DNA from 2 places in the Variovorax nitratireducens genome. Region 1 is predicted to be linked to the other one. Evidence: predicted binding sites of a transcription regulator. Region 1 holds the regulator's gene; the other holds the start of a gene.
The links. The regulator HrcA, encoded in region 1, represses chaperone genes, less so after heat shock. The targets are predictions, from matches to a motif close to TTAGCACTCNNNNNNNNNGAGTGCTAA.
Positions count from the first base shown of each region.

Region 2: a site for HrcA is predicted at 4,662-4,688, ahead of groES (co-chaperone GroES). Genes of this name have one in related genera too.

Region 1 is NZ_JBPJZO010000006.1:96,617-112,415, reverse strand. It holds gene ACSFA8_RS16505 (dynamin family protein) at 1-273, shown strand, start outside; gene mutY (A/G-specific adenine glycosylase) at 263-1,330, shown strand; gene rapZ (RNase adapter RapZ) at 1,333-2,208, opposite strand; gene recN (DNA repair protein RecN) at 2,205-3,869, opposite strand; gene ACSFA8_RS16485 (NAD kinase) at 3,871-4,767, opposite strand; gene hrcA (heat-inducible transcriptional repressor HrcA) at 4,796-5,800, shown strand; tRNA gene ACSFA8_RS16475 (tRNA-Ile) at 5,832-5,908, shown strand; tRNA gene ACSFA8_RS16470 (tRNA-Arg) at 5,945-6,021, shown strand; gene greB (transcription elongation factor GreB) at 6,081-6,662, shown strand; gene ACSFA8_RS16460 (RelA/SpoT family protein) at 6,629-8,914, opposite strand; gene rpoZ (DNA-directed RNA polymerase subunit omega) at 9,010-9,213, opposite strand; gene gmk (guanylate kinase) at 9,237-9,857, opposite strand; gene ACSFA8_RS16445 (YicC/YloC family endoribonuclease) at 9,872-10,786, opposite strand; gene ACSFA8_RS16440 (serine/threonine protein kinase) at 10,878-11,885, shown strand; gene ACSFA8_RS16435 (PP2C family protein-serine/threonine phosphatase) at 11,882-12,784, shown strand; gene rph (ribonuclease PH) at 12,933-13,661, shown strand; gene rdgB (RdgB/HAM1 family non-canonical purine NTP pyrophosphatase) at 13,708-14,310, shown strand; gene hemW (radical SAM family heme chaperone HemW) at 14,307-15,554, shown strand; gene ACSFA8_RS16415 (TetR/AcrR family transcriptional regulator) at 15,551-15,799, shown strand, end outside.
Region 2 is NZ_JBPJZO010000003.1:545,942-561,740, forward strand. It holds gene ACSFA8_RS11810 (phospholipase D family protein) at 1-742, shown strand, start outside; gene ACSFA8_RS11815 (PhoX family protein) at 852-2,771, shown strand; gene ACSFA8_RS11820 (hypothetical protein) at 2,880-3,266, opposite strand; gene ACSFA8_RS11825 (glycerophosphodiester phosphodiesterase) at 3,259-4,503, opposite strand; gene groES (co-chaperone GroES) at 4,767-5,057, shown strand; gene groL (chaperonin GroEL) at 5,111-6,763, shown strand; gene msrA (peptide-methionine (S)-S-oxide reductase MsrA) at 6,969-7,697, shown strand; gene xylB (xylulokinase) at 7,712-9,169, opposite strand; gene ACSFA8_RS11850 (AraC family transcriptional regulator) at 9,177-10,115, opposite strand; gene ACSFA8_RS11855 (L-iditol 2-dehydrogenase) at 10,136-10,936, opposite strand; gene dalD (D-arabinitol 4-dehydrogenase) at 10,933-12,360, opposite strand; gene ACSFA8_RS11865 (ABC transporter ATP-binding protein) at 12,357-13,388, opposite strand; gene ACSFA8_RS11870 (carbohydrate ABC transporter permease) at 13,545-14,366, opposite strand; gene ACSFA8_RS11875 (carbohydrate ABC transporter permease) at 14,383-15,240, opposite strand; gene ACSFA8_RS11880 (ABC transporter substrate-binding protein) at 15,312-15,799, opposite strand, start outside.

The sequences.
Region 1 (15,799 bases):
GAGGCTGCCATGAGCGAGGTCGAGCGCTGGAGCAAGGGCGCCGGCGCCCAGCTCGACGCTCAGCTGAAAGAACGCCGCCGCAACTTCAGCCGACGCATCGAGGCGGTCGACCGGATCCAGCACGCTGCCGGCAACCTCGACGAACGACTCGCCGAACTGGCCGCACAGGAAAACGGCCTGGCCGAACTGCATCGCCGGCTGCGCGAGCTCACCTCGCTGCTGACCAGCAACGAGGCGCCAACCTCCTCGCGCACCGAGCTTCGTGCCGCCTGAGCGGACGGCCGCCGCTTCGGCGGTAGCAGACGGGTTCTCCGAACGCGTGGTGCATTGGCAGCGCAGCCACGGCCGCAGCGAACTGCCCTGGCAAAACACCCGCGACCCCTACCGTGTCTGGCTGTCCGAAGTCATGCTGCAGCAGACGCAGGTGTCGTCCGTGCTCGGCTACTTCGACCGCTTTCTCGCGCGTTTTCCGACCGTGGCCGAATTGGCGGCGGCGGGCGAGGATGAAGTGTTCGGTCTCTGGAGCGGCCTGGGGTACTACAGCCGCGCCCGCAACATGCACCGTTGCGCGCAGGAGGTGATGGCGCGCTTCGGGGGCACGTTTCCGCGGCGGGCCGAGCAGCTTGTCACGCTGCCCGGCATCGGCCGCTCGACCGCGGCGGCGATCGCGGCTTTCTGCTTCGGCGAGCGTGTCGCGATCCTCGACGGCAACGTCAAGCGCGTGTTGACGCGGGTACTTGGATTCGACGCGGATCTGTCGGTCAGCGCCAACGAGCGCACGCTGTGGAACGCGGCGACCGAGCTGTTGCCGCCGGCTGGTGCGCAAGCCGGTGCGATCGAGCGCTACACGCAGGGCCTGATGGATCTTGGCGCCACGGTCTGCCTGCCCCGCAAACCGAGCTGCATGCTCTGCCCGGCCCATGAGATCTGCGTGGCCCGGCAGCAGGGCACGCCCGAAAACTACCCGGTCAGGACGCGCAAGCTCAAGCGCAGCGCGCAATCGCTCTGGCTGCTGCTGGCGCGCGATGGCGCAGGCCGCAGCTGGCTCGAGAAGCGCCCGGCGCGCGGCATCTGGGCGGGCTTGTATTGCCTGCCGGTGTTCGACAGCCATGCCGCGCTGCTCGAAGCCTTGCCCGTGCAACTGCGTGGGTCGGTACGCGATGGGGCGCCGTTTCTGCACGTGCTGACGCACAAGGATCTGCACCTGCATCCGGTGCTTGCGAGCGGTGACACCAAATCGGTGATGCCCGGAGCGGGGCAGTGGTTTGCACCGGATACATGGGAAGGCCTGGGCCTGCCGGCGCCGGTGCGCAAGCTGCTTTCAGCCTGAGATCAGGCGCCGTCCAGCTCGCGATGCCGCTTGAGCGCGGCCCAGCGCGTGCCGAAGCCGCGCGCCAGCTGCTCCACCAGGAACACCGAGCGATGTTGCCCGCCGGTGCAGCCGATCGCCACGGTCACGTAGCTGCGGTGATCCTGCGCCAGCGCGTCGAGCCAGCGGCCCAGGAACTGTTCGATGTCGCCATACATGCGCGCCACGTCGTCGTGCTGTCGCAGCCAGTCGATCACCGGCGCGTCGCGCCCGGTCAACGCACGCAGGGCCGGCACGTAGTGCGGATTGGGCAGCATGCGCACGTCGAACACGTAGTCGGCATCGAGTGGCACGCCGCGCTTGAAGGCGAAGGATTCGAACACCAGCGTGAGCGCGCTTTGCGGCGCCGAGATCAGCGCCTTGACGTAGCTCTGGAGTTGCGCCGGCCGGATGATGCTGGTGTCGATTACGTCGGCACCGTCGCGCAGGTCGGCCAGCAATTCGCGTTCGAGCTCGATCGCCTGCACCAGCACGCGCTGTGTTTCGGGCGCGTCGGTGTGGCTCTCTTGGCGCGACAGCGGGTGGCGCCGACGGGTTTCGGAGTAGCGGCGCACCAAGGCGTCGGTGGTCGAGTCGAGGAACAGCGAACGCAATGCCACGCCACCGCGCCGCAGCGCCTCGAGCTCCTGCGGCACCATCGGCAGCGAGACGCCGCTGCGCACATCCATCGCAATCGCCACGCGCTCGCTGCGCTGCTCGTGCTGCAGCGCGATGAAAGGCATCAGCAGTTCGGGCGGCAGGTTGTCGACGCAGTAGTAGCCGGCGTCTTCCAGCGCATGCAATGCGACCGACTTGCCCGAGCCGGACATGCCGGTGATCAGCACCAGCTCAAGACTCATGCGCCAACCTCCGAGGTTGGCTTGCCGAGCATTTCGCGCGCATGTGCGAGCGATGTCTGCGACACCTTTTCGCCACCGAGCATGCGGGCAATTTCCTTTTCGCGCGCCGCGCCGTCGAGCGGCGTGACGCCGCTTTCGGTGCGGCCCCCGGTCTGGCGCTTGGCCACCACGAGGTGATGGTCGGCGCAGGCGGCGACCTGCGGCAGGTGCGTGACGGCCAGCACCTGCCGGTCGCGGCCCAGTTGCTTCATGAGGCGACCGACGGTTTCGGCCACGGCGCCGCCGACGCCCGCATCGACCTCGTCGAAGATCAACGTCTGCGCCGTGCCGAGTTCGCTGGTCGTGACCGCGATCGCCAGCGCGATGCGGGACAGCTCACCCCCCGAGGCGACCTTTCCGATCGGGCGCGGCGTGCTGCCCGGATGGCCGCTCACCAGGAAGCTGATGTCTTCGAGGCCCGCGCGGCCCGGCTGCGCGAGCGCCTGCAGCTTCACTTCGAAGCTGCCGCCCTGCATGCCGAGCCCCTGCATCGCGAGCGTGACCGCCTGGGCGAGCCTAGGTGCGGCTTGCTTGCGTGCCTTGCCGAGGGCCTTGGCTTCCTTCATGTAGTTCTGCTGCGCTGCCTGTTCGGCGCGCTCCAATGCTTCGAGGTCGCTCGCGGCGTCGAGCGCCTTCAGGTCGGTTTGCCAGCCGGCCAGCAGGCCGGGCAAATCGGCCGGGCCGCGCTTGTAGCGGCGCGCGAGCGACATCCAGAGCCCCATGCGTTCGTCGAGTTCGGCCAAGCGTTGCGGATCGGTGTCGGCATGGCGCAGATAGCCATGAAGGGTGTGCGCCGCGTCTGACGCCTGCGCTACGCTGGAGGCCAGCACCTCGCCGAGCACCCTGAATTTGGGCTCGATGTGCTCGCTGCTTTGCAACAGCGCGGCCGCTCTGGAGAGGGCGGCCAGCGCACCGCCGTCATCGCCCTCCAATGCCTCGCGTGCGCCCTCGGCGGCTTCGATCAGCGCCTGCGCGTTGGAGATGCGCGTGTGGTTGGTCGAGAGTTCTTCCCATTCGTCGACGCCCGGTGCGAGCTTCATCACTTCGGCAATCTGCCACTGCAGGCGCTCGCGTTCGCGCTGCAATGAGTCCTGCGCCGAGCGGGCGGTATCGAGCGCGGACTGTGCTTGCCGCCAGGCGTGCCAACATGCATCGAGCGCATCGGTGCGCACGCCGGCGTAGGCATCGAGCAGACCCCGCACCGCATCGGGACGGGTCAGGCTTTGCCAGGCGTGCTGGCCGTGAATGTCGAGCAGGCGGTCGCCGAGTTCACGCAGTTGCGTGGCGGTGGCAGGGCTGCCGTTGATCCAGCCGCGACTCCGGCCCTGCAGGTCGACCGTGCGCCGCAACAGCAGCGCGTCGCCAGCCTCGAAGCCGCCTTCGTCGAGCCAGCCGGCCAGGGCTGCGTCTGCATCGAATTCGGCCGACACGTCGAGCCGTTCGGCCCCTTCGCGCACCGCGCCCGCGTCGGCCCGGTTGCCAAGCGCGAGTTGCAGCGCATCGACAAGGATCGACTTGCCGGCGCCGGTCTCGCCGGTCAGCACGGTGAAGCCGCCCGACAAATCGAGTTCGAGTTCGCGCACGATCACGAAGTCGCGCAGGACAATGCGTCGAAGAGCCACTTCAGGAACCTCCTTCGTTCCAGTGCAGTTTCTTTCGCAGCGTGTCGAAATAGCTCCAGCCCTTGGGGTGCAGGAAGCGCACGCGGTAGTCGGAGCGACGCACCACGATGCGGTCGCCATGCACCAGCGAGGCGAGCGACTGCATGTCAAAATTGGCGCTGGCGTCGCGGCCGGCCACGAGTTCGATCGTGATCTCGTCGGCATCGGGCAAAAGGATTGGCCGGTTCGACAAGGTGTGCGGCGCAATCGGCACCAGCACCCAGCCGGGAATAGCGGGATGCAGCAGCGGCCCGCCGGCCGAGAGTGCATAGGCGGTGGAGCCTGTCGGCGAGGCGATGATCAATCCGTCGGCACGCTGGTTGGCGACGAAATGCCGGCCGACCGACACCCGCAGTTCCACCATGCCCGATGTGGCGCCGCGGTTCACCACCACGTCGTTCATCGCGAAGGCGTCGAACACCACCTCGTCTTCGCGCACCACCTGGGCATGCATCAGGCTGCGATGGTCTTCCTCGTACTCGCCCGCGAGCATCGGGATCAGGGTGGCCTGGTAGTTGTCGAGCGGAATGTCGGTGACGAAGCCGAGCCGGCCGCGGTTGATGCCGATCAGCGGCAAACCGTAGCGGGCCAGCTGCCGGCCGATGCCGAGCATGGTGCCGTCGCCGCCGACCACGAGGCCGAGATCGCATTGCTCCCCGATCTGCTCGACCGTGAGCGCGCGGTAGCGGCTGCTTTCGGGTTCATCGCCGGTGGATTGCTCGACCGCCACCTCGCAGCCCTGGCTTTCGAGAAAGGCGCCGATCTCGCACATCACGCCGTCGAGCGCGCCGGCCTGGGCTCGCGCGCCGGACGCCTGGTATTTGCCGATCAGGGCGACGTGCCGGAAGCAGGAGGTCATGTACAAATTACAACATTAAAATCACTCGATGTTGGACGACCGCGCCAAGCTGCTGCTCAAGACTCTGGTCGAACGCTATATCGCGGACGGGCAGCCGGTCGGCTCGCGCACGCTCTCGCGCACGGCGGGCCTCGAGCTTTCACCGGCCACCATCCGCAACGTGATGTCCGACCTCGAAGAGGCCGGCCTGATCGCCAGCCCGCACACCTCGGCCGGGCGCATCCCCACCTCCCGCGGCTACCGTCTGTTCGTCGACACGATGTTGACGAGCCGGCGTGAAGCTTTTGCGACACCGCCGTTGTCGCCCGACCAGCCGCAGAAGGTGATCGCCAACGCGGCGCAGCTGTTGTCGAACCTTTCGCATTTCGTCGGCGTCGTGATGGCGCCGCGCCGGCCCTCGGTGTTCCGGCACCTGGAGTTCATGCGGCTGTCGGACCGGCGGCTGCTGGTGATCATCGTCTCCCCCGACGGCGACGTGCAGAACCGCGTGATCTTTCCCGAAGCCGACTACACCCAGTCGCAGCTGGTCGAGGCATCGAACTACATCAACGCCCACTATGCGGGCCTGTCGATCGAGCAGGTGCGCGATCGGCTGCAGTCCGAGGTGGAAAAGCTGCGCGGCGAGATTGCGGCGCTGATGCAGGCCGCGGTGGCCGTCAGCAGCGAGGTGCTGACCGAGGCACGCGAGGAGGTCGTGGTGTCGGGTGAGCGCAACCTGCTCGCCGTGAGCGATTTCTCCAGCGACATGGGCCAGTTGCGCCGCGCGTTCGACCTGTTCGAGCAGAAGGCGCAACTGATGCGTCTGCTCGACGTGTCGAGCCAGGCCGAGGGCGTGCGCATCTTCATCGGCGGCGAAAGCAAGGTGGTGCCGATCGACGAACTGTCGGTCGTCAGCGCCAACTACGAGGTCGACGGGCAGGTGGTGGGCACGCTCGGCGTGATCGGCCCGACGCGCATGCCCTACGAACGCATGATCCAGATCGTCGACATCACCTCGCGGCTGGTGAGCAATGCGCTCAGCGGCCGCAAGTAGCGAACAACGCGACGACTAGAATCCGCCGGCCGGGCCGTTAGCTCAGTTGGTTAGAGCAGAGGACTCATAATCCTTTGGTCGTTGGTTCAAGTCCAACACGGCCTACCAGCGTCCCCGAAAGTGGATGCTATAATCGCAAGCTGTGCGGCTGTAGCTCAGTTGGATAGAGTACTTGGCTACGAACCAAGGGGTCGTGGGTTCAATTCCTGCCAGCCGCACCACTCTTTAAAAGCCCGCAACGCGAGTTGCGGGCTTTTTCTTTTTGGAGCAGCGTTGCGCAATGAGCAAAGCATTCACCAAAGAATCCGACGCGGACGAAGACGGTGACGACGGCGCGGGCGGGTCGCTCCCGCCGTTGCCCGCGGGCGGCAAGAACTACATCACGCCGCAGGGCTACGCGCGCCTGCGCACCGAATTGCTCGAACTGATGGACGTCGAGCGGCCGAAGGTGGTCGAGGCCGTGCACTGGGCCGCAAAGAACGGCGACCGCTCGGAAAACGGCGACTACCTCTACGGCAAGAAGCGGCTGCGCGAGATCGACCGGCGCATTCGCTTTCTGACCAAGCGGCTCGAGATCGCCGAGGTCACCGACCCTTCGGTGCACCATGGCAGCGACCAGATCTTTTTCGGCGCCACCGTGCGCTATGCCGACGAGGCGGGCGAGGAGCGCAGCGTGACGATCCTCGGCATCGACGAGGCCGAGAGCCAGAACGCGCAGGTCAGCTGGATCTCGCCGATCGCCCGTGCGCTGCTGAAGGCTCGCGAAGGCGACGTGGTCAAGCTCGTCACGCCGGGCGGCGCACACGAGGTCGAGGTGCTCTCGGTGCGCTACCCCGAGCCGGGCGCCGGGTCGGCCGAGTAGGGCGCCGGCACCACGCGGGCAGCGGCCAACACCGAGGCCGTACGTCGGGCGGCGCGCAGTACCGCGTCGAGATGGGTGCGGTCGCGCACGGCGATCACGAAGCGCAGGTCGGTCGAGTCCTGCGGGCTTTCGTCGGCCATTTCGACGTGCGTGATGTCGGCTTCGGCATCGGCCAGCGTCGCGGCCACGCGGGCCAGCACGCCCTTGTCGTTGCGCACCGTGACGACCACGCCGGTTTCGAAGGCTCGCACCGCGTCTTCGGCCCACTCGACCGCAAAGAAGCGTTCGCTGTCGCGGTGCCGCAGCCGTTGCCCGACGCCGCAATCGTTGGTGTGAACGACAAGGCCCTCGCCGTGGCCGAGGTAGCCGACGATCGGGTCGCCCGGGATCGGGCGGCAACAAAGCGCGAACCGTACCGCCGAGTTCTCGCTGCCGTCGAGCGTGACTCCGCCCTGTGAAACCGTTTCGTGCGCCGTGAAGCGCTCGCGCGTGAGCAGCAAGGCATCGGGCTTTTCACCGCGCTCAGCGAGCAGGAACATCAGGCGTTTGGCGACGATGCTCGCGATGCGGCGGCCAAGGCCGATGTCGGTCAGCAGCTCGGAGCGCGATCGGTTGGCCGTGAAGCGCAACAACTTCTCCCAGATGAGCTGGTTCTCGGCATCGTCGGGCGGCAACTTGCTGCGGCCTTCGGCGCGCAACGCCTGGGCGAGCAGCTTTTCACCCAGCCCTTCGGACTCGGCGTGCGCCAGTGTCTTGAGATAGTGGCGGATCTTGGAGCGCGCGCGCCCGGTGCGAACGAAGCCGAGCCAGGCCGGATTCGGGGTCGAAACCGGTGCGGTGATGACCTCGACCACGTCGCCGTTCTTGAGTTCGGTGCGCAGCGGCACCTGGTCGCCGTTGATGCGGGCGGCCGAGGTGTGGTCACCGATGTTGCTGTGGATGGCATAGGCGAAGTCGACCACCGTGGCGCCGCGCGGCAGCGCCATGATCTGGCTCTTGGGCGTGAACACGTAGACCGCGTCGGGAAACAGGTCGACCTTGACGTGATCCCAGAACTCGGCCGCGTCGCGTGTTTCGTCCTGGATGTCGAGCAGCGACTGCAGCCACTTGGCGCCGAGCCGCTCGCGCGAGGCGGCGTTGTTGTCGGAGGCCTTGTAGAGCCAATGCGCCGCCACACCCGATTCGGCTACCACGTGCATGGCTTCGGTGCGCAACTGGAACTCGACGTTGACGCCCGAGGGGCCGACCAGCGTGGTGTGCAGCGACTGGTAGCCGTTGAGCTTGGCGATCGCGATGTGATCCTTGAACTTGCCCGGCAGCGGCTTGTACATCTGGTGCAGGATGCCAAGGCTGGTGTAGCAGGCGATCACGCTCGGCACGATCAGGCGAAAGCCGTAGATGTCGGTCACCTGGGCAAAGCTCAGGTGCTTCTCGTCCATCTTGCGGTAGATCGAAAAGAGTGTTTTCTCGCGCCCGGCGATGCGAACGTTGATGCCGGCGGCCGCAAAGGCGGTTTCGAGCTCGCGCTGCACCTTCTGGATCAGGTCGCGCCGCCGGCTGCGCGCCTTGGACACGGCCTTGGCCAGGATCGCGTAGCGCCACGGGCGCAGGTGCCGGAACGAGAGTTCCTGCAGTTCGCGGTAGGTCTGGTTCAGACCCAGGCGGTGCGCGATCGGCGCGTAGATCTCGAGCGTTTCGCCCGCGATGCGGCCCCATTTTTCGCGCGGCGCATCGTCCAGCGTGCGCATGTTGTGGGTGCGGTCGGCCAGCTTGATCAGGATCACGCGCACGTCGCGCGCCATCGCGAGCAGCATCTTGCGGAAAGACTCGGCCTGGTTTTCCTCGCGCGTGTTGAACTGCAGCTTGTCGAGCTTGGTGAGGCCGTCGACCAGTTCGGCCACCGGCGCGCCGAAGCGTTCGATCAGCTCCGGCTTGGTGACGCCGCAGTCCTCGATCGCGTCGTGCAGCAGCGCGGCCATCAGGGCCTGTGCGTCAAGCTTCCACTCGGCGCACTGGGCCGCGACCGCGATCGGGTGCGTGATGTAGGGCTCGCCGCTGTTTCGCAACTGGCCGAGGTGCGCCTCGTCGGCGAAGCGGTAGGCACGGCGCACCAGTTCGGTGTCTTCGGCGTTCAGGTAGTCGAGCCGGGCGGTCAGGGCCGCGAAACTTGCGGCAGCCGCGTTCAGCGCGGCCGGGCTCGGTCGTGCTGCACCCCGCGGGGTGTTGGGCTCAGGTTTGACGACCGCACTCATGGATGCCACTTTAGCGTGCGCGCCGCCGCGAGGCGGTTGCCCACAAAAAAGGCACCGCAAGCGGTGCCCTATTCAGGATGCGGGGGGCCAACGGGTCAGCCGGGCACCTTCTTCAGCATTTCGAGGCCGATCTTGCCTTCGGCGATTTCGCGCAGCGCGGTCACGGCCGGCTTGTTCTTGCTCTCGATCTTGGGCGCGTGGCCCTGGCTCAGCATGCGGGCGCGGTAGGTAGCGGCCAGAACGAGCTGAAAGCGGTTCGGGATCTGAAGCAGGCAGTCTTCGACGGTGATGCGGGCCATGAGGAGCTTTCGGTGGTCGGGTGTCAGGGAATGTTCAGTGCGGCGAAGGTATCGGCCCGCGCGCGTCGCTGGGCGGAATAACGCAGCCGCTGGGCGTGAACAATGGCTTTCAGGTCGAAAAGCGCACGCTCGAACAACTCATTGATTATAACGAAGTCGAATTCATTGGCCCGGGCCATCTCCTCGGCGGCATTGCGCAGGCGTAGCGCGATCACCTCGGCGCTGTCTTCGCCACGCCGCTCCAGCCGCGAGCGCAGCTCTTCCCAGCTCGGCGGCAGGATGAAGATCAGCACCGCGTTGGCGAAGGTCTTGCGGATCTGGATCGCACCCTGAAAGTCGATCTCGAGGATCACGTCGGCGCCCTGCGCCACCCGTTCCTCGATCGCCCGCTTCGACGTGCCATAGCGCTGCTCGTGCACGTGCGCCCATTCGACAAACGCGTCAGCCGCCACCATCGCGTCGAACTCCGGGTTGGACGCGAAGAAGTATTCGCGGCCGTGCTTCTCCTGGCCGCGCGGCGGCCGCGTGGTGTGCGACACCGACGGCTGCACGGCCGAATCCAGTTCCATCAGCGCCTTGACCAGGCTCGACTTGCCGGCGCCGCTCGGCGCCGCCACCACAAAAATATTGCCGGGGTAATCCATCGGGCGTTCGCTTCTTATTCGATGTTCTGCACCTGCTCGCGCATCTGCTCGATCAGCACTTTCATGTCGACCCCGATGCGGGTGAGCTCCAGCGCCGCCGACTTGGAGCCGAGCGTGTTGGCCTCGCGGTGCAGCTCCTGGATCAGGAAATCGAGCCGCTTGCCGATCTCGCCGCCCTTGGCCACGAGGCGTTCGATCTCCTCGAGGTGCGAACTGAGGCGCGTGAGCTCTTCGGCCACGTCGATGCGGATCGCAAACGCCGTGGCTTCGGTCAGCGCACGGTCTTGCGCCGCTTCGGGCAGGGTGCCGCCGACCAGGCCCATCGCCTCCTGCCAGCGTTCCAGAAAGCGGGTGCGCTGCTGTTCCACCAGCTTCGGCACCAGCGGGCCGGCCTGGGCGGCCAGCTTGCGCAGTTCGCCGAGGTGCTCGTTCAGCATCGACGCCAGCCGGGCGCCTTCGCGGGCCCGGGCTTCCATCATCGCGGCAAGCGTCTTGCCGGTGACTTCGACCAGGTCGGGGCCCCAGTCGCCGCGTGCGCTGCCATCGCCGCTGGCCAGGCGCAGCACGTCGGCCACGCTGAGTTCGCGCGCGCTCGGCAGCCAGGCCTTGATGCCGTCCTGCACGCCGTTGAGCCGCTGCAGCAGCTTGACCGAAGGCTCGACCACCCCCGAAGCAGCGTTGTTCTCGAAGTTGGCGCGCACCTCGACCTTGCCGCGCTTGAGGCTGCGCGTGAGCAGCTCGCGCAGGGCCGGTTCGTGCTGGCGCAGTTCTTCGGGGAGCTTGAAGGTCAGGTCGAGAAACCGGCTGTTGACCGAGCGGATTTCGACGCCGAGACGGCCTGCCACAGCAGGGCGCGCGTCGGCTTCGGCGTGGCTACCCCCGGGGGTGTTTTGGCCACTGGCATAGCCGGTCATGCTGTAAACTGGCATTGCGCCTCACTGTGTATTTGTTTGCTCGCACCGAGGCAACGGCACAGCGTTCGCTTGCTGCCCCATCGCCTTCGGGCGAAACTCCCGGATTATGTCAAAGGTCAAACCTTCGCCTCTGTTGCCCGATACGGTAATCGGTGGATACCGTGTGATACGGCGGCTCTCGGCCGGTGGTTTCGGCGTGGTCTATCTGGCGGTCGACCATTCCGGCCAGCAGGTCGCGATCAAGGAATACCTGCCGTCTTCGCTTGCCACCCGCGGTGTCGGCGAACTGGCGCCGCAGGTCGCACCCGAAAAGCTGTCGCTCTACCGGCTTGGACTCAAGAGCTTCTTTGAAGAAGGCCGCTCGCTCGCCCAGATCTCGCATGCCTCGGTGGTCAGCGTGCTCAACTTCTTCCGCGAGAACGAAACCGTCTACATGGTGATGAACCACCTGGAGGGCGCGACCCTGCAGGATTTCATCGTCACCGCGCGCGACCTGAAGAAGCAGAAAGTCTTCCGCGAGTCGACCATCCGCTCGCTGTTCGACGAGATCCTGCGCGGCCTGCGCATCGTGCACCAGCACAAGATGCTGCACCTGGACATCAAGCCCGCCAACATCTTCGTGACCGACGACGACCGCGCCGTGATGATCGACTTCGGCGCCGCGCGCGAAGTGCTTTCCAAGGAAGGCAACTTCATCCGCCCGATGTACACGCCCGGCTTTGCTGCCCCCGAGATGTACCGTCGCGACTCGTCGATGGGCCCTTGGACCGACATCTACGCGATCGGCGCCTGCATCTACGCCTGCATGCAGGGCTATCCGCCCAGCGACGCGCCGCAGCGCATCGAGAAAGACCGGCTGGGCCTGTCGCTTTCGCGGCTGCGCGGCATCTACTCCGACAACATGATCGAGGTGGTCGAGTGGTGCATGTCGCTCGATCCGCTCTCGCGCCCGCAGTCGGTGTTTGCATTGCAAAAAGAGTTGAGCCGTGAGGGCGAGCGCCACTACACCAAGCTCACCGTAGGGGAGAAGGTGCGTCTGTCGATCGATAACATGCGCTCATTCGAAAAGAAGGGGCTGCCCAAGGCGGCCGCACCCACCACACGACCCGCATGAAGTTCTCAGTTTTCCAGGTCAGCCGCAAGGGCGGGCGTCTCAAGAACGAAGACCGCATGGGCTACTGCTACACGCGGGAGTCCGGCCTGTTCGTTCTGGCCGACGGCATGGGCGGCCATCCCGAGGGCGAGGTGGCGGCGCAGATGGCGCTGCAGACCATTGCCGCGCTCTACCAGCGCGAAGCCCGGCCGGTGGTGAAGGACGTGCGCGCCTTCCTCACCTCGTCGGCACTCTCGGCGCACCAGCAGATCATGCGCTACGCCGGCAACAAGGCAATGCTCGACACGCCGCGCACCACGCTCGTGGCCGCGGTGCTGCAGGGCACGACGGCCACCTGGCTCCATTGCGGCGACTCGCGGCTCTACGTGGTGCGCGACGGGCAGTTGCTGACCCGCACGCGCGACCACTCGCATGCCGAGCGCCCGCGGCTCGACCAGGGTGCCGAGCCGGTCAACCGCAACCTGCTGCTGACCTGCCTCGGCTCGCCGACCACGCCCACGCTCGATGTCTCGGCCCCGCTCAACTTGCAGCAGGGCGACCGCATCATGCTGTGCTCCGACGGCGTCTGGGGCGTGCTCGACGACGACCACATTGTGCGGACGCTGAGCAACCGCCCGGTGTCGGACGCCGCACCCGAGCTGGCCGAATCCGCGCTGCGCAGCGGCGGCTCGCACAGCGACAACGTGACCTTGATCGCGCTCGAATGGGAAACCCCGGACGCGCCGGGCAAGGATCGCGGCGTTTCCACCGAGACCATCAGCGAAGGCGTTTTCGCCTCGACCATCCAGGCCGGCATGCCCTCCGACAACGAAGGCGACGACCTTGACGAGGACGCCATCGAGCGCTCGATCGCCGAGATCAACGAAGCCATCCGCCGCTCGGCCGCAAGGAAGAGCTAACCCCCAGTCTTCGCGCACTTCGTGTCGCTGCGCCAACCCCCTTTCAGGGGGCAACACCGGCGGCCCGGCGGAGCCGGTTCCGCGGTGTTCCACGAATGGGGGCGACGGCCGAGGCTCTTTGTTTTCTTGTTTACCTGCTCTGGACCAAATGACTGCTTTCACACGAAGCGGCGGCCGTGCCGCCGACCAGCTGCGCCCCGTTTGCATCACGCGCGGCTTCACCATCCATGCCGAGGGCTCGGTGCTGATCGAGTTCGGCCAGACCCGCGTGCTCTGCACCGCCTCGGTCGAAGAGAAGGTGCCGCCGCACAAGCGCGGCAGCGGCGAGGGCTGGGTCACGGCCGAATACGGCATGCTGCCGCGCGCCACCCACACCCGCAGCGACCGCGAGGCCGCGCGCGGCAAGCAGAGCGGCCGCACCCAGGAAATCCAGCGCCTGATCGGCCGCTCGATGCGCGCCGTGTTCGATCTGAAGGCGCTCGGCGAGCGCACCATCCACCTCGACTGCGACGTGCTGCAGGCCGACGGCGGCACCCGCACGGCCGCCATCACCGGCGCTTTCGTGGCGGCGCAGGATGCGGTCAACAAGTTGCTGGCAGCCGGCAAGATCGCGGCCACGCCGATCCGCGGGCCGGTGGCGGCCATTTCTGTCGGCATCGTGCAGGGCACGCCGCTGCTCGACCTGGAATACACCGAAGACTCGGCCTGCGACACCGACATGAACGTCGTGATGACCGGGGCGGGCCACTTCGTCGAAGTGCAGGGCACGGCCGAAGGCGCCGCTTTCACCCGCGCCGAGATGGACGCGCTGCTCGGGCTGGCCGACAAGGGCATTCAGGAACTCGTCCTGCTGCAACAGCAATCGCTATCAAAATAAGAGCTTCCGGTGTCCACCCAAAGGGCGCCGAAGCTCTTTTCCGGACATGAAACTGGTTCTCGCTTCCAACAATGCCGGCAAACTGGCGGAACTCCAGCAGCTGCTGGCGCCGCTCGACGTGAGGCTGGTGCGCCAGGCCGAGTTCGGCGTGGGCGAGGCCGAGGAGCCGTTTCGCACCTTTGTCGAGAACGCGCTGGCCAAGGCGCGGCATGCCGCGGCCGCCACCGGGCTGCCCGCCATCGCCGACGACGCCGGGCTCTGCGTGGAGGCGTTTGGCGGCCTGCCGGGCGTGGACACGGCCTTCTATGCCACGCAGTTCGGCTACGCCAAGGGCGACGACAACAACGTGCGTGCCCTGCTCGAGCAGATGGCCGAAGTGCAAGACCGGCGCGCCGCGCTGGTCAGCACGCTGGTGGCCTTGCGCAGTGCCGAAGATCCCGAGCCGCTGATTGCGGTCGGCCGCGTTGCCGGCGAGATCACGCGTGTGCCGGTCGGCGACAACGGCTTCGGCTTCGACCCCGTGATGTTCCTGCCCGCCTTCGGCCAGACCTTTGCGCAGCTGCCTCCCGAGGTCAAGAATGCCAACAGCCACCGCGGCCAGGCGGCCCGCGCCATGCTGGCGCTGATGCGCGAGCGCTGGTCGCGATGAGCACGGTCGTCCCGATCGCGGCTGCCCTGCAAGGCGGCGCCCCGGACGCCAACAACGTGCTGCACCTGATGCGGCCCGGCCCGCTGCAACTGGCCGCGCTGCCGCCCCTGTCGCTCTATGTGCACCTGCCCTGGTGCCTGCGCAAATGCCCCTACTGCGATTTCAATTCGCACGAGTGGTCGACCGGGCAGGGCGGGGTGCCGGAGCAGCGCTACCTCGACGCTCTTGTGGCCGACCTAGACGCGGCGCTGCCCCTCATCTGGGGCCGTACGGTGCACACCGTGTTCATCGGTGGCGGCACGCCCAGCCTGTTTTCGCCCGAGGCGATCGATCGCCTCATCGGCGACCTGCGCGCCCGCCTCAAGCTCGCACCCGATTGCGAGATCTCCCTCGAAGCCAATCCCGGCACCTTCGAGCGCGACCGCTTCCGTGCCTACCGCGCTGCCGGCGTCACGCGGCTGTCGGTCGGGGTGCAGAGCTTCAACGACGAGCACCTCCAGGCGCTCGGCCGGGTGCACGACCGGGCCCAGGCCATTGCCGCCGTGGAAGAGGCGGCCAGCGCGTTCGACACCTTCAACCTCGACCTGATGTATGCGCTGCCGGGCCAGACCGCCGAGCAGTTCGAGGCCGACCTCGACCAGGCGCTGGCCCTGGCGCCACCGCATCTCTCGGTCTACCACCTCACGATCGAACCCAATACCTACTTCGCCAAATTCCCGCCGAAGGTCCCCGAGGACGACGACGCCTATGCAATGCTCGACCGCATCGTCGAGCGTGCGAACGCTGCTGGGTTGAATCGATACGAGGTCTCGGCCTACGCGCGAGAAGGCCACACCTGTGCTCACAATCTCAACTACTGGCAGTTTGGCGATTACCTCGGTATTGGCGCTGGCGCCCACAGCAAATTGAGCTTCGCGCACCGCATCGTGCGACAGGTTCGCTTTCGGGAACCCCAGCGCTACATGGATCAGGCGCTGGCCGGGACCGCAGTGGCGCAAAGCGAAGACGTGGCCGTGGCCGAGCTGCCGTTCGAATTCATGCTCAACGCCTTGAGACTGAAGGACGGTTTTTCCCTGCAGCAGTTCTGCGAACGCACCGGGCTGGCAATAACCGCCATTCAACGCGGGCTCAGTCAAGCCGAGAAAGATGGCTTGCTGGCGCGCGATCTCCGTCATGTTTGGCCGACGGAGCGGGGTCTCGATTTCTTGAGTGACTTACAGACCTTGTTCTTGCCCGACGCATGACCACCAGCCCGCCTACTACGCCCCCGACGGAAGAACTGCTTCAACAAGGCCAAGCCGAAGCCCAGCCCCAGCGCAGATCACGTGGGCGGCCCAGCGTGGTGCAGGCGAACGAGTTGCGCGAGGCATTTCTGGAAGCAGCGACGCAATCCTTTCTGGACAAGGGTTACGCCTCCACCAGTATCGAAGCAGTCGCGCGCGACGCCGGCGTCGCCAAGATCACCATCTACCGCCAATTCGAAAACAAG
Region 2 (15,799 bases), on a different contig from region 1:
CGACCCGGCGCTCGGCGTGCAGCTGACCAGTGGCAACTTCGAATGGATGCGCGCCAGGGCCGAGGCATCGGCCGACATTCCCGACAAGGCACTCGGCGGCAACCGCGCCACGGTGACGCTGGCCGAACGATCTCACGCCATGTTCGCGCTGGCCAAGACACGGGTCCAGGTCGTGTCGCCATATTTCATTCCGGGCGACGACGGCATGGCGCGCATTCGCACGGCGCGCGAGCGAAACGTGCAGATCAGCGTGGTCACCAATTCGCTGGCCGACAGCGACGAGCCGCTGGTCAACATCAACTACAACCGCTACCGGATCGACCTGCTGAAACTCGGCGTGGAGCTGTACGAGGTCAGCACCGAGCAGCTCAAGCGCAACCGGAAACTCCGCGATCTGCTGAAGAAGGCCCGTGGCCGGCTGCATGCCAAGCTGGCCCTGATCGACCGGGAATGGGTGCTGCTCGGCTCGATGAACCTCGACCCGCGCTCGGCCCGGCTGAACACCGAGTTCGGCGTCAGCGTGCGCAGCCACGAACTGACTCAGGCGCTGCTGTACGCCTACCTGCTCGACGACCTCGAAGGCGTCTATCGCGTGGTGCTCAAGCCCGACGGCAAGACCGTGCAGTGGATCGGCACCGGCGACGAGACCAACGAAGTGCTGGACGACGAGCCCGATTCGAGCCTGCTGACGCGGCTGCAGCTGCTGCTGTTTTCGTGGTTCGTGCCGACCGACCAGCTCTGAGCAGCATGCCGTCTCGTCACCGGCACACCCGTCACGACTTTGTCATAGCGTTTTCACGAGACCTTCAGAACATCGTGTTTGTCCTGCAACAAGACGAAGCGAGAAGGCCATGGCCAAAGACTATTCCACGATGGAGGACTCCAACCGGAGCGCCAATCCAAGCATTTATGAGGTTTCCGATCCGGCGCGCCGCATCTTCGTGCGAAGCGGCCTCGCGGCCACGGTGGCGGGCCTGCTGGGCCCACTGGCGGCCGGCTGCGCCAGCACCGCCGGCAGCAACATGGCCGCGCTCGGCCGCAGCATAGGCTTCAAGAGCATTCCCATGGCGGCCGTCGACAACGTGGTCGTGCCCGAAGGCTACAGCGCCCAGGTGCTGTACCGCTGGGGCGACCCGGTGGGCATTGCCGGCCAGATGCCGGCCTTCAGGCCGGACGGCTCCAACACCGCGGCCGAGCAGGCGCTGCAGGCCGGCATGCACCATGACGGCATGGCCTTCTTCCCGGTCGACGGCTCCTCGCAGCGCGGCATTCTGGTGATGAACCATGAATATGTGGACGACGGTCTGCTGCACGTCGACGGCATGAAGACCTGGACGGCCGAAAAAGTGCGCAAGGCGATCAACGCGCACGGTGTCTCGGTGATCGAGATTCAACGCGAGGGCAATGCCTGGAAACAGGTGCTGCCCTCGAAGTTCGCGCGCCGCGTCACTGCCGCCACGCCTATGACCATCACCGGCCCGGCGGCCGGCCACGCAATGCTCAAGACCGCCGCCGACCCCACCGGCATGCGCGCGCTGGGCACCTTCAACAACTGCGCCCACGGCCAGACGCCATGGGGCACCTACCTCACCTGCGAAGAGAACTTTGCCGACTACTTCGAAGGCGTGGAACAACCCGATGCGCATCAGCGCCGCTGGGGCATCCGCAAGGGCAATGGTGCCAAGTACCGCTGGCACGAGCATGAAGAACGCTTCGACGTTGCCAGGCATCCCAACGAATCCAACCGCTTCGGCTGGGTGGTCGAGATCGACCCGCAGGATCCGACGGCCACGCCCGTCAAACGCAGCGCACTGGGCCGCGCCGCGCATGAAGGCGCGGCCACCGCACTCACGGCCGACGGCCGCGCGGTGGTCTACATGGGCGAGGACTCGCGCTTCGAATACATCTACAAGTTCGTCAGCCGCGACCGCGTCAAGCCGGGCGGCTTTGCCGCCAACCGCGAGCTGCTGGACCACGGCACGCTGTACGTCGGGCGCTTCGATGTTGAAGGCACCGGCGAATGGCTGCCGCTCACGCAGGGCAAGGGCCCGCTGACCACGGACAAGGGCTTCGCCAGCCAGGGCGACGTGTTGATCAAGGCACGTCAGGCCAGCGACGCCCTGGGCGCAACCAAGATGGATCGGCCCGAATGGACCACCGTCGACCCGATCACCAAAGAGGTGTATTGCACGCTCACCAACAACAGCAACCGCGGTGCCTCGGGCCAGCCCGGCGTCGATCCGGCCAACCCCCGCGTCAACAACACCATGGGCCAGATCATCCGCTGGAAGGAAGCCGGCGACCTGGACGCCACCAGGTTCGCCTGGAACCACCTGGTGCTGGCCGGCGACCCCAAGCAAGGCCGCTGGGAGGCGCAAGGCAACATCAAGGGCGACACCTTCGGCAGCCCCGACGGCCTGACGGTCGATGCGCGCGGCGTGCTGTGGATCCAGACCGACGCGTCCACGTCCACCCTGGGCAAGGGCGACTACAGCAACCTGCCCAATAACCAGATGCTGGCGTGCGACCCCACCAAGGGCGAGATCCGCCGCTTTCTGGTGGGCCCGGCGGGTTGCGAGATTACCGGCCTGACGACGACGCCCGACCTCAGGACCATGTTCATCAACGTGCAGCACCCGGGCGAGCCGGCCAACGAGCGCAGCGACCCCGACAAGCCGTTGGCCGTGTCGAAGTGGCCCGACGGCGGCGGCCGGCCGCGCTCGGCCACGGTGGTCATCACCAAGAACGACGGTGGCGTGGTCGGCACCTGACGCGTGCAGGTGCGGGGCACCTGCGGCGTCGTGCCGACCGACGTGGCGTGCCCCGGCTGAAGACTGAGCTGCACCGTTCGGGACGGGCAAGCCCCGAGCGGCAAATGCTCAAGCGGCTTTCAACAGAAGCCAGGCAATTGCCGCGATGCCGACAGCGGACATCATGAGCGCAAGAGTGTGATCCGACGTTCGTGAGTCAGGACTGGGCGAGGCCTGATCCGTCCGAGAAACTTTGGCCGTGGATGGATCGGCAAACGGACTGAAGATCGCGCCACCCGGATTTGCCGTTGCATCATCCGTCCCCGCCATCGATGCGCCGCTGCCCTGCGGCAGGGACGACGCGATCGGAGCGTTCTCAGTGACAGCTCTGGGCGATCCGGGCAGTCCGCCTTCAGCACGTGCCATCGGCGAGACTGCGGCAGCGACCAGCATCGCCGCCGCAGCCAAGCCGATGCAACGGCGATGCCCGGCGCGTGCGGGCGCACCATCAATCATTGTTGCGTTCACACTTGCGCGAATTGACCAGGCAGGCGGCGTAGTCCGGGTCGTGCTTGAGCAGGAACATGGCCCGCGCTGCGACGGCGGTGTCGGCAAAGTCGCTGAACAGGCCATCCACGCCCGCCTCGTAGAACGCGAGGTACTCGTTGACCGGATTGCCCTGGAAACTGCCCGTCAGGCGTTTCTGCTCGCTTCGGAACGTATAGGGGTGCACCAGCAGCCCCAGCTTGTGCGCATTCGCAATCACATCAGTTGGCGCCAGCAACACCCGGTCGCGCTCGTCGACCACACCGTCGCCCGTCACGTCGACGCACGCGCCGCCCTGCACCGATTTGCAGGCACTCGAGATGAGGTACGGCTTCCAGGGGCCGATGCCGTCGGCATATCGCTTCACCTCTTGCAGGCCGCGCGGCGTCACCAGGTCGCTGTACAGCCCGTCGCGGTTGGACACCACCCAGTCGTAGGGCTTGTCGTACGGTTTGGTGAGGTCCAGGGAACCGTCGGCCTTCACGTCGTTGGCATCGATCAGCTGGATCAAACGCACGCTGGTCTTGCTCCGCAAATAGCGAAGGTTGGCCGTCTCGAAGGACTGGATGAACACCGGGGCGTTGCGGTGATTCCATCCGGCGGCGCTGAGCACGTTCAACAGCCGGTCTTCCAGCGGCAGGCCAATGCTCTGGTGGTAGGTCGGGTGCTTGGTTTCCGGATAGATGCCGATGCGCCGCCCTTCCTCCCGGGATTTGCGCTTGGCCAACTCGATCACCTCCGCGAGCGTCGGAATCTGGAACTTGCCGTTGAAGGCCTGATCGCGTTCGGGGAAGGATTGGACTGCGCGCAACTGCTTGATCTCGGCCAGCGTGAAGTCGCTGGCAAAGAAGCCGTCTGTCGGAACGCCGTCCAGCATGACGGTTCGCCGGCGGCTCGCGAACTGCGGCAGTTCCTTGACGTTGGTGGTGTCGATCAAGTTGGGTTCGTGCCGTGCGATCAGGTAGCCGTCCTTGGTTGCCACCAGGTCGGGCTCGATGTAGTCGGCACCCAGCGAGATGCCGAGCGCATAGGTTTCCAGGGTGTGCTCGGGCAGATAGCCGTTGGCGCCTCCCCGGTGGCCGATCACCAGGGGCGCGTTGTCAGCGCGGCGCCGCGCCTTTTCTTCGTGGGCGGAGGCGGTCGTCGCAACTGCGAACAACATGCCGATGCCCAGCAGGGCCGTACAGATTTTCTTCAGCCGGTTCATGAGAAATCTCCTCGTTGATGGTGCCGGCGGACGTTAGGCGCCGTGCATGACAACTGAGTGAACTCCCGGAAGAAGCCGGTCCAACTGAATTTCCGTACGCCTTCAGAACGGTCGAGAGAAGGGGTCGGGCCTTGAAACGGCGGGAATTGCCCTTATCATTAGCACTCGCTGAAGATGAGTGCTAACAACACCCTTCCAGTCGATCGGGCGTCGGCCTTGAGCCGGTGCCCACCATAAAACCCCGTTTCTTATCAGGAGATGCAATGAAACTTCGTCCTTTGGCCGATCGCGTGATCGTCAAGCGCATTGACAGCGAAACCAAGACCGCCTCCGGCATCGTCATCCCCGACGCCGCCGCCGAAAAGCCCGATCAGGGTGAAGTGCTGGCCGTCGGCCCGGGCAAGCGCAACGACAAGGGCGAGCTTGCCGCAATGAGCGTCAAGGTCGGTGACCGCGTCCTGTTCGGCAAGTACTCGGGCCAGACCGTCAAGGTCGATGGCGACGAGTTGCTGGTGATGAAGGAAGACGACCTGTTCGCAGTCGTCGAGAAGTAAGCCTTCTCTCCTTTCCCTGTCTCTTTCATTCAATCCATTCGGAGTAAATCATCATGGCAGCAAAAGACGTAGTCTTCGGCGGTGAAGCCCGCGCGCGCATGGTCGAGGGTGTCAACATCCTGGCCAACGCAGTCAAAGTGACCCTGGGCCCCAAGGGCCGCAACGTGGTGCTGGAACGTTCGTTCGGCGCCCCCACGGTGACCAAGGACGGCGTGTCCGTCGCCAAGGAAATCGAACTCAAGGACAAGCTCCAGAACATGGGCGCCCAGCTCGTGAAGGAAGTTGCCTCCAAGACTTCGGACAACGCCGGCGACGGCACCACCACCGCGACCGTGCTGGCACAAGCCATCGTTCGCGAAGGTTTCAAGCTGGTCGCGGCCGGCATGAACCCGATGGACCTGAAGCGCGGCATCGACAAGGCTGTCACGGCCCTGGTCGCCGAGCTGAAGAAGGCTTCGAAGCCCACCACCACGTCGAAGGAAATCGCTCAAGTCGGCTCGATCTCGGCCAACAGCGACGAAACCATCGGCAAGCTCATCGCTGACGCGATGGACAAGGTCGGCAAGGAAGGCGTGATCACCGTCGAAGACGGCAAGAGCCTGGACAGCGAACTCGACGTCGTCGAAGGCATGCAGTTCGACCGCGGCTACCTGTCGCCCTACTTCATCAACAATCCCGAAAAGCAATCCGCGATTCTGGAAAACCCGTTCGTTCTGCTCTACGACAAGAAGATCAGCAACATCCGTGACCTGCTCCCCGCACTGGAACAAGTCGCCAAGTCGGGCCGTCCGCTGCTGATCATTGCCGAAGAAGTCGAAGGCGAAGCCCTCGCTACGCTGGTCGTGAACACGATCCGCGGCATCCTGAAGGTTGTGGCCGTCAAGGCACCGGGCTTCGGCGACCGCCGCAAGGCCATGCTGGAAGACATCGCCATCCTGACGGGCGGCAAGGTCATCGCCGAAGAAGTCGGCCTGACGCTCGAAAAGGTGACCCTGGCCGACCTCGGCCAGGCTGCCCGCATCGAAGTCGGCAAGGAAAACACCATCATCATCGACGGTGCTGGTGCTGCCGGCGACATCGAAGCCCGCGTCAAGCAAGTGCGCGTCCAGATCGAAGAAGCGACCAGCGACTACGACCGTGAAAAGCTGCAAGAGCGCGTGGCCAAGCTGGCCGGCGGCGTTGCCGTGATCAAGGTCGGCGCTGCCACCGAAGTCGAAATGAAGGAAAAGAAGGCCCGCGTCGAAGACGCCCTGCACGCCACCCGCGCTGCAGTGGAAGAAGGCGTCGTGGCTGGCGGCGGCGTGGCGCTGCTGCGTGCCAAGCAAGCTGTGGGCGACTCGGTCAAGGGCGACAACGCCGACCAGGACGCCGGCATCAAGCTGGTGCTCAAGGCGGTCGAAGCGCCCCTGCGCGAAATCGTCAACAACGCCGGCGGCGAAGCCTCGGTGGTGGTGAACGCTGTGTTGGCCGGCAAGGGCAACTACGGCTTCAATGCCCAGAACGACACCTACGGCGACATGCTCGAACTGGGCATCCTGGATCCGACCAAGGTGACCCGCACCGCGCTGCAGAACGCAGCATCGGTTTCTTCGCTGCTGCTGACGACCGAAGCCATGGTCGCCGACGCACCGAAGGACGAAGCCGGCGCTGGCGGCGGCATGCCCGACATGGGTGGCATGGGCGGCATGGGCGGCATGGGGATGTAAGTTTGGCTCGCCCCCAGGCTGCGCGGCACTTCGTGTCCGCTACGCCTACCCCCTACCGGGGGCGGTGCCTGCCGACCGGCGAAGCCGGATCGGTGGCACCCCACGAAGGGGGCGAATCAGCCCATTGAAAAGGCCCTGCAGCGCGAGTTGCGGGGCTTTTTTCATGGGCGCGTGCTTCTTGGGACGGTTGGCGCACACTGCGGCCATGAACAAAGTCGCTCCTTCTCTCGCTGGCCGCCGGGCCTTGCTGGCGGCGTTGGCCCTGATGGCTGGCGGTGTGGTTTGGTTCGGCGGGCGTGCCGTCGCGGCCGAAGCCGCTGTCGTGCTGCCAGCGCCATCGACCGACCCCGCCCCGCCTCCCGGCAACGCGAACGAAACCGCCGTCATTGCCGGCGGCTGCTTCTGGGGGGTGCAGGGCGTGTTCCAGCACGTCAAGGGCGTGAGCGGCGCGGTGTCGGGCTATGCGGGCGGCGCGGAAAACACCGCCCACTATGAGGACATCGGCTCGGGCCGCACCGGCCATGCGGAGGCGGTGCGCATCAGCTATGACCCGCGCCAGATCAGCTATGCGCGTATCCTGCAGATCTTCTTTTCGGTGGCGCACGACCCGACGCAGTTGAACCGGCAGGGGCCCGATACCGGCACCCAGTACCGCTCGACCATCTTTGCGCAGAACCTCGAGCAGGCGCGCATCGCGCAGGCCTATATCGCACAACTCACGCAGGCCAAGACCTTCGGCAGCAAGCCGATCGTCACGACCATCGAACTGCAGAAGCGCTTCTTCACGGCCGAGGCCTATCACCAGGACTACCTGACGCGCAACCCGCGCAATCCGTACATCGTCCAGCACGACCTGCCGAAGATCGCGGAGCTCCAGCGCCTTTTCGCAGACCGCTACCGCGCGACGCCAGTGCTCGTGGGGGCGGGAGCCTGAACGCCGTGCGCTGCTCAGGGCGCGAACTGCGGCTTCAGCGCTGAGTAGAGCCCGCGAAAGCGCAGATGCCGGGCGCGGTGCGCGCCGGCCTGCGCTGCCTCGGGCACGAAGCGCTGCTTGAGCCGTGGCGGGCGGCAAACGCTTTCCACGGTGCCGCCAACGGCCAGCCAGGCCAGCCGCGCCGCGCCCAGCGCCCCACCGGCTTCGCCGCCCTCGCCCAGTGCGAGCGGCACTTCCAGGATGTCGGCCAGTAGTTGGGCCCACCAGCTGCTGCGCGCGCCGCCACCGACCAGCGCCAGATCGCCGCCGGGCCGCTCCAGCGTGTCGAGCCCGTCACGCAGCCCGAAGCTCACGCCCTCGACCACCGCATAGGCCATGTCGGCCGGCCCATGCGCGGGGGTCATGCCGAACAACACGCCTTGCGCCTGCGCGTTGTTGTGCGGCGAGCGTTCGCCGGACAGGTAGGGCAGAAACAGCGGCGCGCGGGCGCGGGCCTCGGGCGACAGCGTCGCGGCCTCCGCGAGCAACCCCGCCTCATCGGCGAAGCCGAAGGCGCGCACGGCCCAGCTCACGGCGCTCGCAGCGGAAAGCATCACCGACATCTGGTGCCAGCGACCCGGCAGCGCATGGCAAAACGCATGCACCGCCTGCGCCGGATTGGGCGCGAACGCGGCGCCCGACACGAAGATCACCCCCGAGGTGCCGAGCGACACGAAACCCTGCCCCGGTGCGACCAGGCCCATGCCGACGGCGCTGGCCGCGTTGTCGCCCGCGCCGCCCGCGATGCGCACCCCGGGGCCCAGGCCCCAACGCGCGGCCAGCGCGGGCTTGAGCGTTGCGGACACCTCGCTGCCTTCGACCAGCCGCGGCATGTGGGCGCGGGTGAGGCCGGTGGCGGCGAGCAGTTCATCGGACCAGTCGCGTCGGCCGACGTCCAGCCACAGGGTGCCCGACGCATCGGACATCTCGCTCACGGCCTCGCCGCCCATCATCAGCCGCAACCAGTCTTTCGGCAGCAGCACACGGCGCGTGCGGGCGAATAGGTCAGGCTCGTGTTCGCGCACCCACAGCAGCTTGGGCGCGGTGAAACCCGGCATCGCGAGGTTGCCCGTGATCTCGCCGAGGCGCGGCACGGCTGCCGTGAGCTGCGCGCACTGTGCGGCGCTGCGGCCGTCGTTCCAGAGGATCGCGGGGCGCACCACTTCTTCCTTGTCGTCGAGCAGCACGGCGCCGTGCATCTGGCCCGACAGGCCGATGGCCCGCACCGCCGCAAGCGCTGCGGCGTGCTGCGTGCCCAGCTGCTGCATGACCGACTCCAGCGCACCCCACCACTGCGCCGGCGCCTGCTCCGACCACAGCGGCTGTGGCCGGCTCACCGTGAGCGCTGCGCGCGCCACGCCGACGATGCGGTGGTCGTCCGCGAGCAGCAGTGCCTTCAGCTCGGACGTGCCGAGGTCGAGTCCCAGGTACATGGCGGGGTCAGTGCGCGCCGCCGAAGCGGCTGTCGGACTGGCGCCGGAACTCGCTGGGCGTCATGCCCTTGATTTCGAGAAAGCGCCGATTGAAGTTGGCGACGTTGTTGAAGCCGACCTGGTAGCAGATGTCGGTGACGTAGTGGTCGGTCTGCATCAGCAGGTGGCAGGCATTGTTGATGCGCACGCGGTTCACGAAGTCGGTGAAGCTGTTGCCGGTCGAGCGCCGGAAGAAGCGGCTGAAACGGCTCTCGCTCATGCCGAGTTCGGCCGCCACGTCGGCCATGACGATCGGCTCGGCCACGTTGTCGGTGATGCGGTTGACGATGGCATTGATCTGGTCGACTTCGGCATTGCCCTCGGCGCCCTTCATCTGCACGCTCGAGAGCAAGCGATAGTCGGTGCACTCCGACAGGTCGGCCAGAAAGTCGCAAAACGCCGCCAACCGGCGCAGTCCGCGCGCAGCCTTAACGGCCACCCAGTGCTGTTCGGCGCGCTCCGACAGCCCGAAAAACTCGATGCCGTGGCGCGCGCGCTCCAGCAGTTGATGCACTTCCGCGAGTTCGGGGATCTGCTGGACGGCCTGCTCGATCGGATCGTGCCGGAACTGGATCACGAGGTCGCGCGTGGCCACGCCTTCGACGGGTGCGTCGAGCGAAATCCAGTTGTGCGGCAAGCGCGGCCCGCACAGCACCAGATGCCCGGGCTGGAACGGCCCGATCCAGTCGCCCACGAAGGCCTTGCCCGAGGTGCCGGTGATCAGGTGCAGCTCGTACTCGTCGTGGCAATGCCAGCGCGCGAGCGGGCTCGGATAGCCGTGCGCCAGACAGCGCACCCAGCCGACTTCTTCGGGCTTCTCGTAGCCCAGCGCCGGCGAGCGCGCGAAGTCGTGCTCCAGCTCAGGCTGGCGGTGGCGCGGGGTTTGGCGGGCGCGGACGGTGGACATCGAAACCTCGGCGTACAGGTTCAGCTCATCACACTACCACCGTCGACGTTGAGTGTCTGCGCGGTGATGTAGCGGGCATCGTCGCTGGCCAGGAACACCACGGCCCCCGCCATCTCGGCCGGACTGCCCATGCGGCCGAGCGGCACTTCGAGGCCGACCCGGCGCTTCTTCTCGCCGATCGGAAGGTTCTCGTACCTGGCGAACAGCGCGTCGACACCGGCCCACATCGGCGTATCGACCACGCCCGGTGCGATGCCGTTGACCCGGATGCCGTGCGGCGCCATCGCGAGCGCGGCACTCTGCGTGTAGCTGATCACGGCCGCCTTGGTCGCGCAGTAGTGCGACACGAGCGCCTCGCCTCGGCGGCCGGCCTGTGATGCCAGGTTCACGACCGATGCGCCCTGCGTGCCGGCCTCGACCATGTGGCGCAACACCGCCTGCATCACGAAGAACATGCCCTTGACGTTGACCGCGAACAGCAGGTCGAACGAGGCTTCGTTGCTTTCGAGCAGCGGCGCCATGTCGAACACGGCCGCGTTGTTGACCAGCGTGTGGATGGCGCCGAACCGCGCGTGCGCAGCGGCGAGCATGCGGGCGATGGCCGCCATGTCGGTGACGTCGGCGCCGATATACGCCAGCGCGTCGGGGTGGTGCTGCATCAGCGCGCGCACGGTTTCGGGGGCTTGCGGCCCACGGTCGACCACGCTGCAGCGGGCGCCTTCGGCGATGCAGGCTTCGGCGATAGCGAGGCCGATGCCGCCGCCGGCGCCGGTCACCAGCACATGGCGGCCCGAGAGGCGGCCGCTCTTCTTGTCCGTCATTTCAGATTCCTCGTTGATACGAAAGTCGCGACGCGTGCGCTGGCACGGCGCACTGCGTCGACCAGCCGCGCATCACCCGCCAGGGGGCCCCAGAGCGGGATATCGGCGCAAAACGCTGCAACAGGGTCGGCCGCATCGCACATGGCATGCGCGACCGCCCGATCCATGGCCTGATCCTGGTAGGCGTAAGAGAGTTCGCCCTGGTGCCAGCGCTGCAGAAAGGCCAGAAACAGTGCAGGCAGCATCGCCACGCTGTCGATGCTTTCATTGCGCGCGAGCCGTTCGCGCACAGTGGGCGCGATAAAGCCGGGAATTTTCGAGAAGCCGTCCATGGCCACGCGCTGGTTGGTGTCGCGGATGGCGGGGTTGCCGAAGCGGTCGAGCACCACGTCGCGGTAGGCGGGCAAGTCAACCGGGCTCGGCGCACCCGGCGCGCCCAGCACGGGGATCACGTCGTCGGTCACGTAGTCGAAGGCCATCTTCCGGATCGCCGGTGTGTGCGTGCCTTCGTGGATGAACTGCAGCCCGATCAGGGTGCCGGCCCAGGCGATGCAACTGTGCGTGGCATTGAGCAGGCGGATCTTGGCTTCTTCGTAGGGCTGCACCGACCCGACCAACTGCACGCCGACGCGCTCCCATTCGGGCCGTCCGGCGATGAAGTCGTCCTCGATCACCCACTGGATGAAGCTTTCGCCGGTGACCGGCGCGGCGTCATCCCACCCCGTGGCCGCGCGCACGCGCTCGCGCAGCTCGGGCGGCGGGCGCGGAGTGATGCGGTCGACCATCGCGTTGGGGCAGGTGGTGTTTGCCTGCACCCAGGCATGCAAAGCCGTGTCGCCGCTGCGCTCGATGAACTCGAGCAGCCCGCCGCGAAAGCGCTCGCCGTTGTGGCGCAGGTTGTCGCAGTTGAGCAGGGTGACCGGGCCGGCATCGGCCGCCCGGCGCGCCCGCAGGATGGCGCAGACGGCGCCATAGATGGTCTGGCCCGGCTTGCCTTGGCGGGCACTTTCGATGTCGGCCGCGAGCTCGGCGAACGACAGGTCGAGCTTGTCCTTGGCGTCGAGGTAGTAGCCCGCCTCGGTCACCGTGAACGACACGATGCGCGTGGCAGCATCGGCGCCGCGCGCGATCACGGCCGCGAGCGTCGCCTCGTACGGCAGCACCTCGCGGATCGACGCGATGCGCTGGTAGCTGTAGACGCCCTCGGGCGTCACCGTCTCGAGCGTGTAGGCGCCGCCCTGCGCCTGCAGCGCGGCGAGCACGTCGGCCATGTCGGGCCGCAGGTTGGCACCGCAAATCGACCAGCGCGCGTCGCCCGCATCGATCAGTTGCTGCAGATAGACCGCCTGGTGCGCACGGTGGAAGGAGCCAAGCCCCAGGTGGAGCACCACGGAGCCGGCATCCGGCACTGCTGCGAGTGTCATGCGGCGACCGCCTGCCCTTCGCGGGTGAACAGGTGCAGCACCGACGGATCGAGCTCCACCCCGACGTCGTCGCCGACGCGCAGCGGCGTGCGCTCGTTCTGGCGCGCGATCAGCGGCACGCCGCCGACATCGACGTGGATCAGCGTGTCGGCGCCGAGCGCCTCGACCAGGTCGACCCGGCCCGGCACGCCGGCGCCGTGGCCGGGGTGCACATGCAGGCCTTCGGGGCGCACCCCGAGAAAGCCGTCGCTCGGCAGCCTGCCGCCGGTCTGGGACGAGAAGCTCGGAATGGCAGCCGCCGGCACCATGTTCATCGAAGGCATGCCAATGAACTGCGCGACGAACTGGTTGACCGGGCGGTCGTACAGATCCATGGGCGAACCGACCTGCTCGATCAGGCCGTCTTTCAGCACCACCACGCGGTCGGCCAGCGTCATGGCCTCGACCTGGTCGTGCGTCACGTAGATGCTGGTCGCGCCGAGCGCCACGTGCAGCTTGTGGATCTCGACGCGCGTGTTGCCGCGCAGCGCCGCGTCGAGGTTGGACAGCGGCTCGTCGAACAGAAACACCTTGGGCGCCCGCACGATGGCGCGACCGATGGCGACGCGTTGCCGCTGGCCGCCCGACAGCTCCTTGGGCGTGCGGTCGAGGTATTGCGTGAGGTTGAGTTGCCGGGCCGCGTAGTCCACCTTCTTGCGGATCTCGTCCTTGGGCACGTTGGCGAGCTTGAGCGCGAACGACATGTTGTCGGCCACGCTCATGTGCGGATACAGCGCATAGCTCTGGAACACCATCGCGAGATCCCGTTTGCCCGAGGCCACGTTGGTGATGTCCCGGCCGTCGAGCATCAGCTTGCCGCCGGAAGTCGGCTCGAGGCCCGCGATCAGCCGCAGCAACGTCGACTTGCCGCAGCCCGACGGCCCGACGAAGACGATGAACTCGCCCTTGTCGATCTCGAGGTTGACGCCCTTGATGATGTGCGCATCGCCGAAGCTCTTCGTGATGTTCTGGAGTTCGAGGTAAGCCATAGAAATGTCTCCTTGATTCTTGTCAGTGGTTCGCCGGGAGAAGCGCAAGGGCTTCATTCCAGGGCTGCCGCAGAGCCGGCTTTGCCGGGCTGTAGGCAGCGCCCCCGGTCGGGGGTTGGCGGAGCGACACGCAGTGCGCGCAGACTGGGGGCGATTTCATTTCACAGCGCCGAAGGTCAGGCCTTGCACCAGCTGCTTCTGGCTGAACCAGCCGAACACCACGATCGGCGCGATGGCCATCAGCGAGGCGGCCGACAACTTGGCCCAGAACAGGCCTTCAGGGCTCGAGTACTGCGAGATCAGCGTGGCCAGCGTGCCCGCCTTGGCCGAAACCAGGTTGAGCGCCCAGAAAGCTTCGTTCCAGCTCAGCACCAGGCACAGCAGGCCGCAGGATGCGACACCGCCGACCGACAGCGGCATCACGACGTGGCGGAACTCCGTCCACAGGCTGGCGCCGTCCATGCGCGCCGCTTCGAGGATCTCGTTCGGAATGTCCTTGTAGCTCGTGTAGAGCATCCAGACCATGATCGGCAGGTTCGACAGCGTGAACACGATGGTCAGCGCGGTGAGCGAGTCCAGCATGCCGGCGGTTTGCGCCAGCACGTAGATCGGCACCAGCGCGCCGACCGCCGGCATCATCTTGGTCGACAGCATCCACATCAGGATGTCGCGCGTTCGCCTGGTGCGAAAGAACGCCATCGAGTACGCCGCGGGCGCCGCGATCAACAGGCCGAGGATGGTCGAGCCCACGCTCGTGATCAGCGAGTTGCGCGCGTACAGCAGGTAGTCGCTGCGGCGCTGCACCTCGGCGAAGTTCTCCATCGTCGGCTCGAAGACGAAGAGCGGCGGCACATGGATCGCCTGCAGTTCGGTCTTGAACGCAGTGAGGAACAGCCAGCCCAGCGGAAAGAACAGCAGCAGCGCCGCGGCCCAGGCGCCGAAGGTGCGCAGGACGGTGAACAACGAGTTGGGTTGCATGGTGAGTCCTTGCCGGTCAGTCGAGGTTCTTGCCGATGATGCGGACGAGAAAGGCCGCGACGATGTTGGCCAGGATCACCGCGAACAGCGCGCCGGCCGAGGCCACGCCCACGTCGAAGTTCATCAGCGACTGCTTGAAGATCATGTAGGTGAGGTTGGTGCTCGCATTGCCCGGCCCACCGTTGGTCGTGATCGCGATCTCGGCGAACACGCTGAGCAGAAAGATCATTTCGATCATGATCACCACGGCCATCGGACGGCCGAGGTGCGGAAGGGTCAGGTAGTAAAAGCGCTGCGGCGCCGTGGCACCGTCCATGCGCGCCGCTTCCATCTGCTCGCGGTCGAGCGACTGCAGCGACGTGATGAAAATCAGGCAGGCGAAGGGCAGCCATTGCCAGGCCACCATGATGATCACGGAGAACAGCGGCAGGTCGGTCAGCCAGTCGACCGGCTGGGCGCCGAAGAAGCGCCACAGGTCGGCCAGCACGCCGTAGATCGGGTTCATCATCATGTGCTTCCACAGCAACGCATTGACCGTGGGCATGACGAAGAAGGGCGAGATCAGCAGCACGCGCACGACGCCGCGGCCCGGGAACGGCTCGTTCACCAGCAGCGCCAGCAGCACGCCGAACACCACCGTGATCACGATCACGCTGCCGATCAGCTGCAGCGTGTTCCACACCGCCGGCCAGAAGTCGGGGTCGGTCACGAAGTAGTGGAAATTCTCGAGGCCCGCGAACGGATGTTCGCCGGGCTGCATGAGGTTGTAGTTCACGAACGAGAAGTACAACGTCATCAGAAGCGGCACGATCATCCAGAGGAAGAGCGTGAGCACGGCCGGCGCCATCAGCGCCCGAGGCAGGAGTCTATTCATGGCGGCAGTCCCCGTCAGCGATGGAAACATCCGGGCCGGCGCGCATCGGCGTGCCGGCCGGGAACCTCACCTCACTTGTAGTAACCGGCCTTCTTCATTTCGCGTTCCGCCGCGGTCTGGGCGGTCTTGAGCGCCTCGTCGACCGTCACCTTGCCCGCGAGCGCTGCGCTCATCTGCTGGCCCACGGCAACACCGATGGCCTGGAATTCCGGAATGGCTGCGTACTGCACGCCGACGTACGGCGACTTGGGCAGCGTGCTGTCGTTCGGGTTGGCCGAATCGATGGCCTTCTTTTCGGCATCGGCAAACTTGGCGACCTTCTGGAACTCGGGCGTCGCGTAGGTTGACTTGCGGGTGCCGGTGGGCACGGTGTTCCACCCCGTTTCCTTGGCGACCAGCTTGACGTAGTCCTTGGAGGTGGCCCACTTGATGAAGGTTTGCGCCGCGGCGTCCTTGGTCGAACTGGCGGGAATCGCGAGGTTCCAGGACCACAGCCAGTTGGCGCCCTTCGGCGTGACCGCAATGGGTGCCTGCGCGTAGGCCACCTTGTCGGCCACCT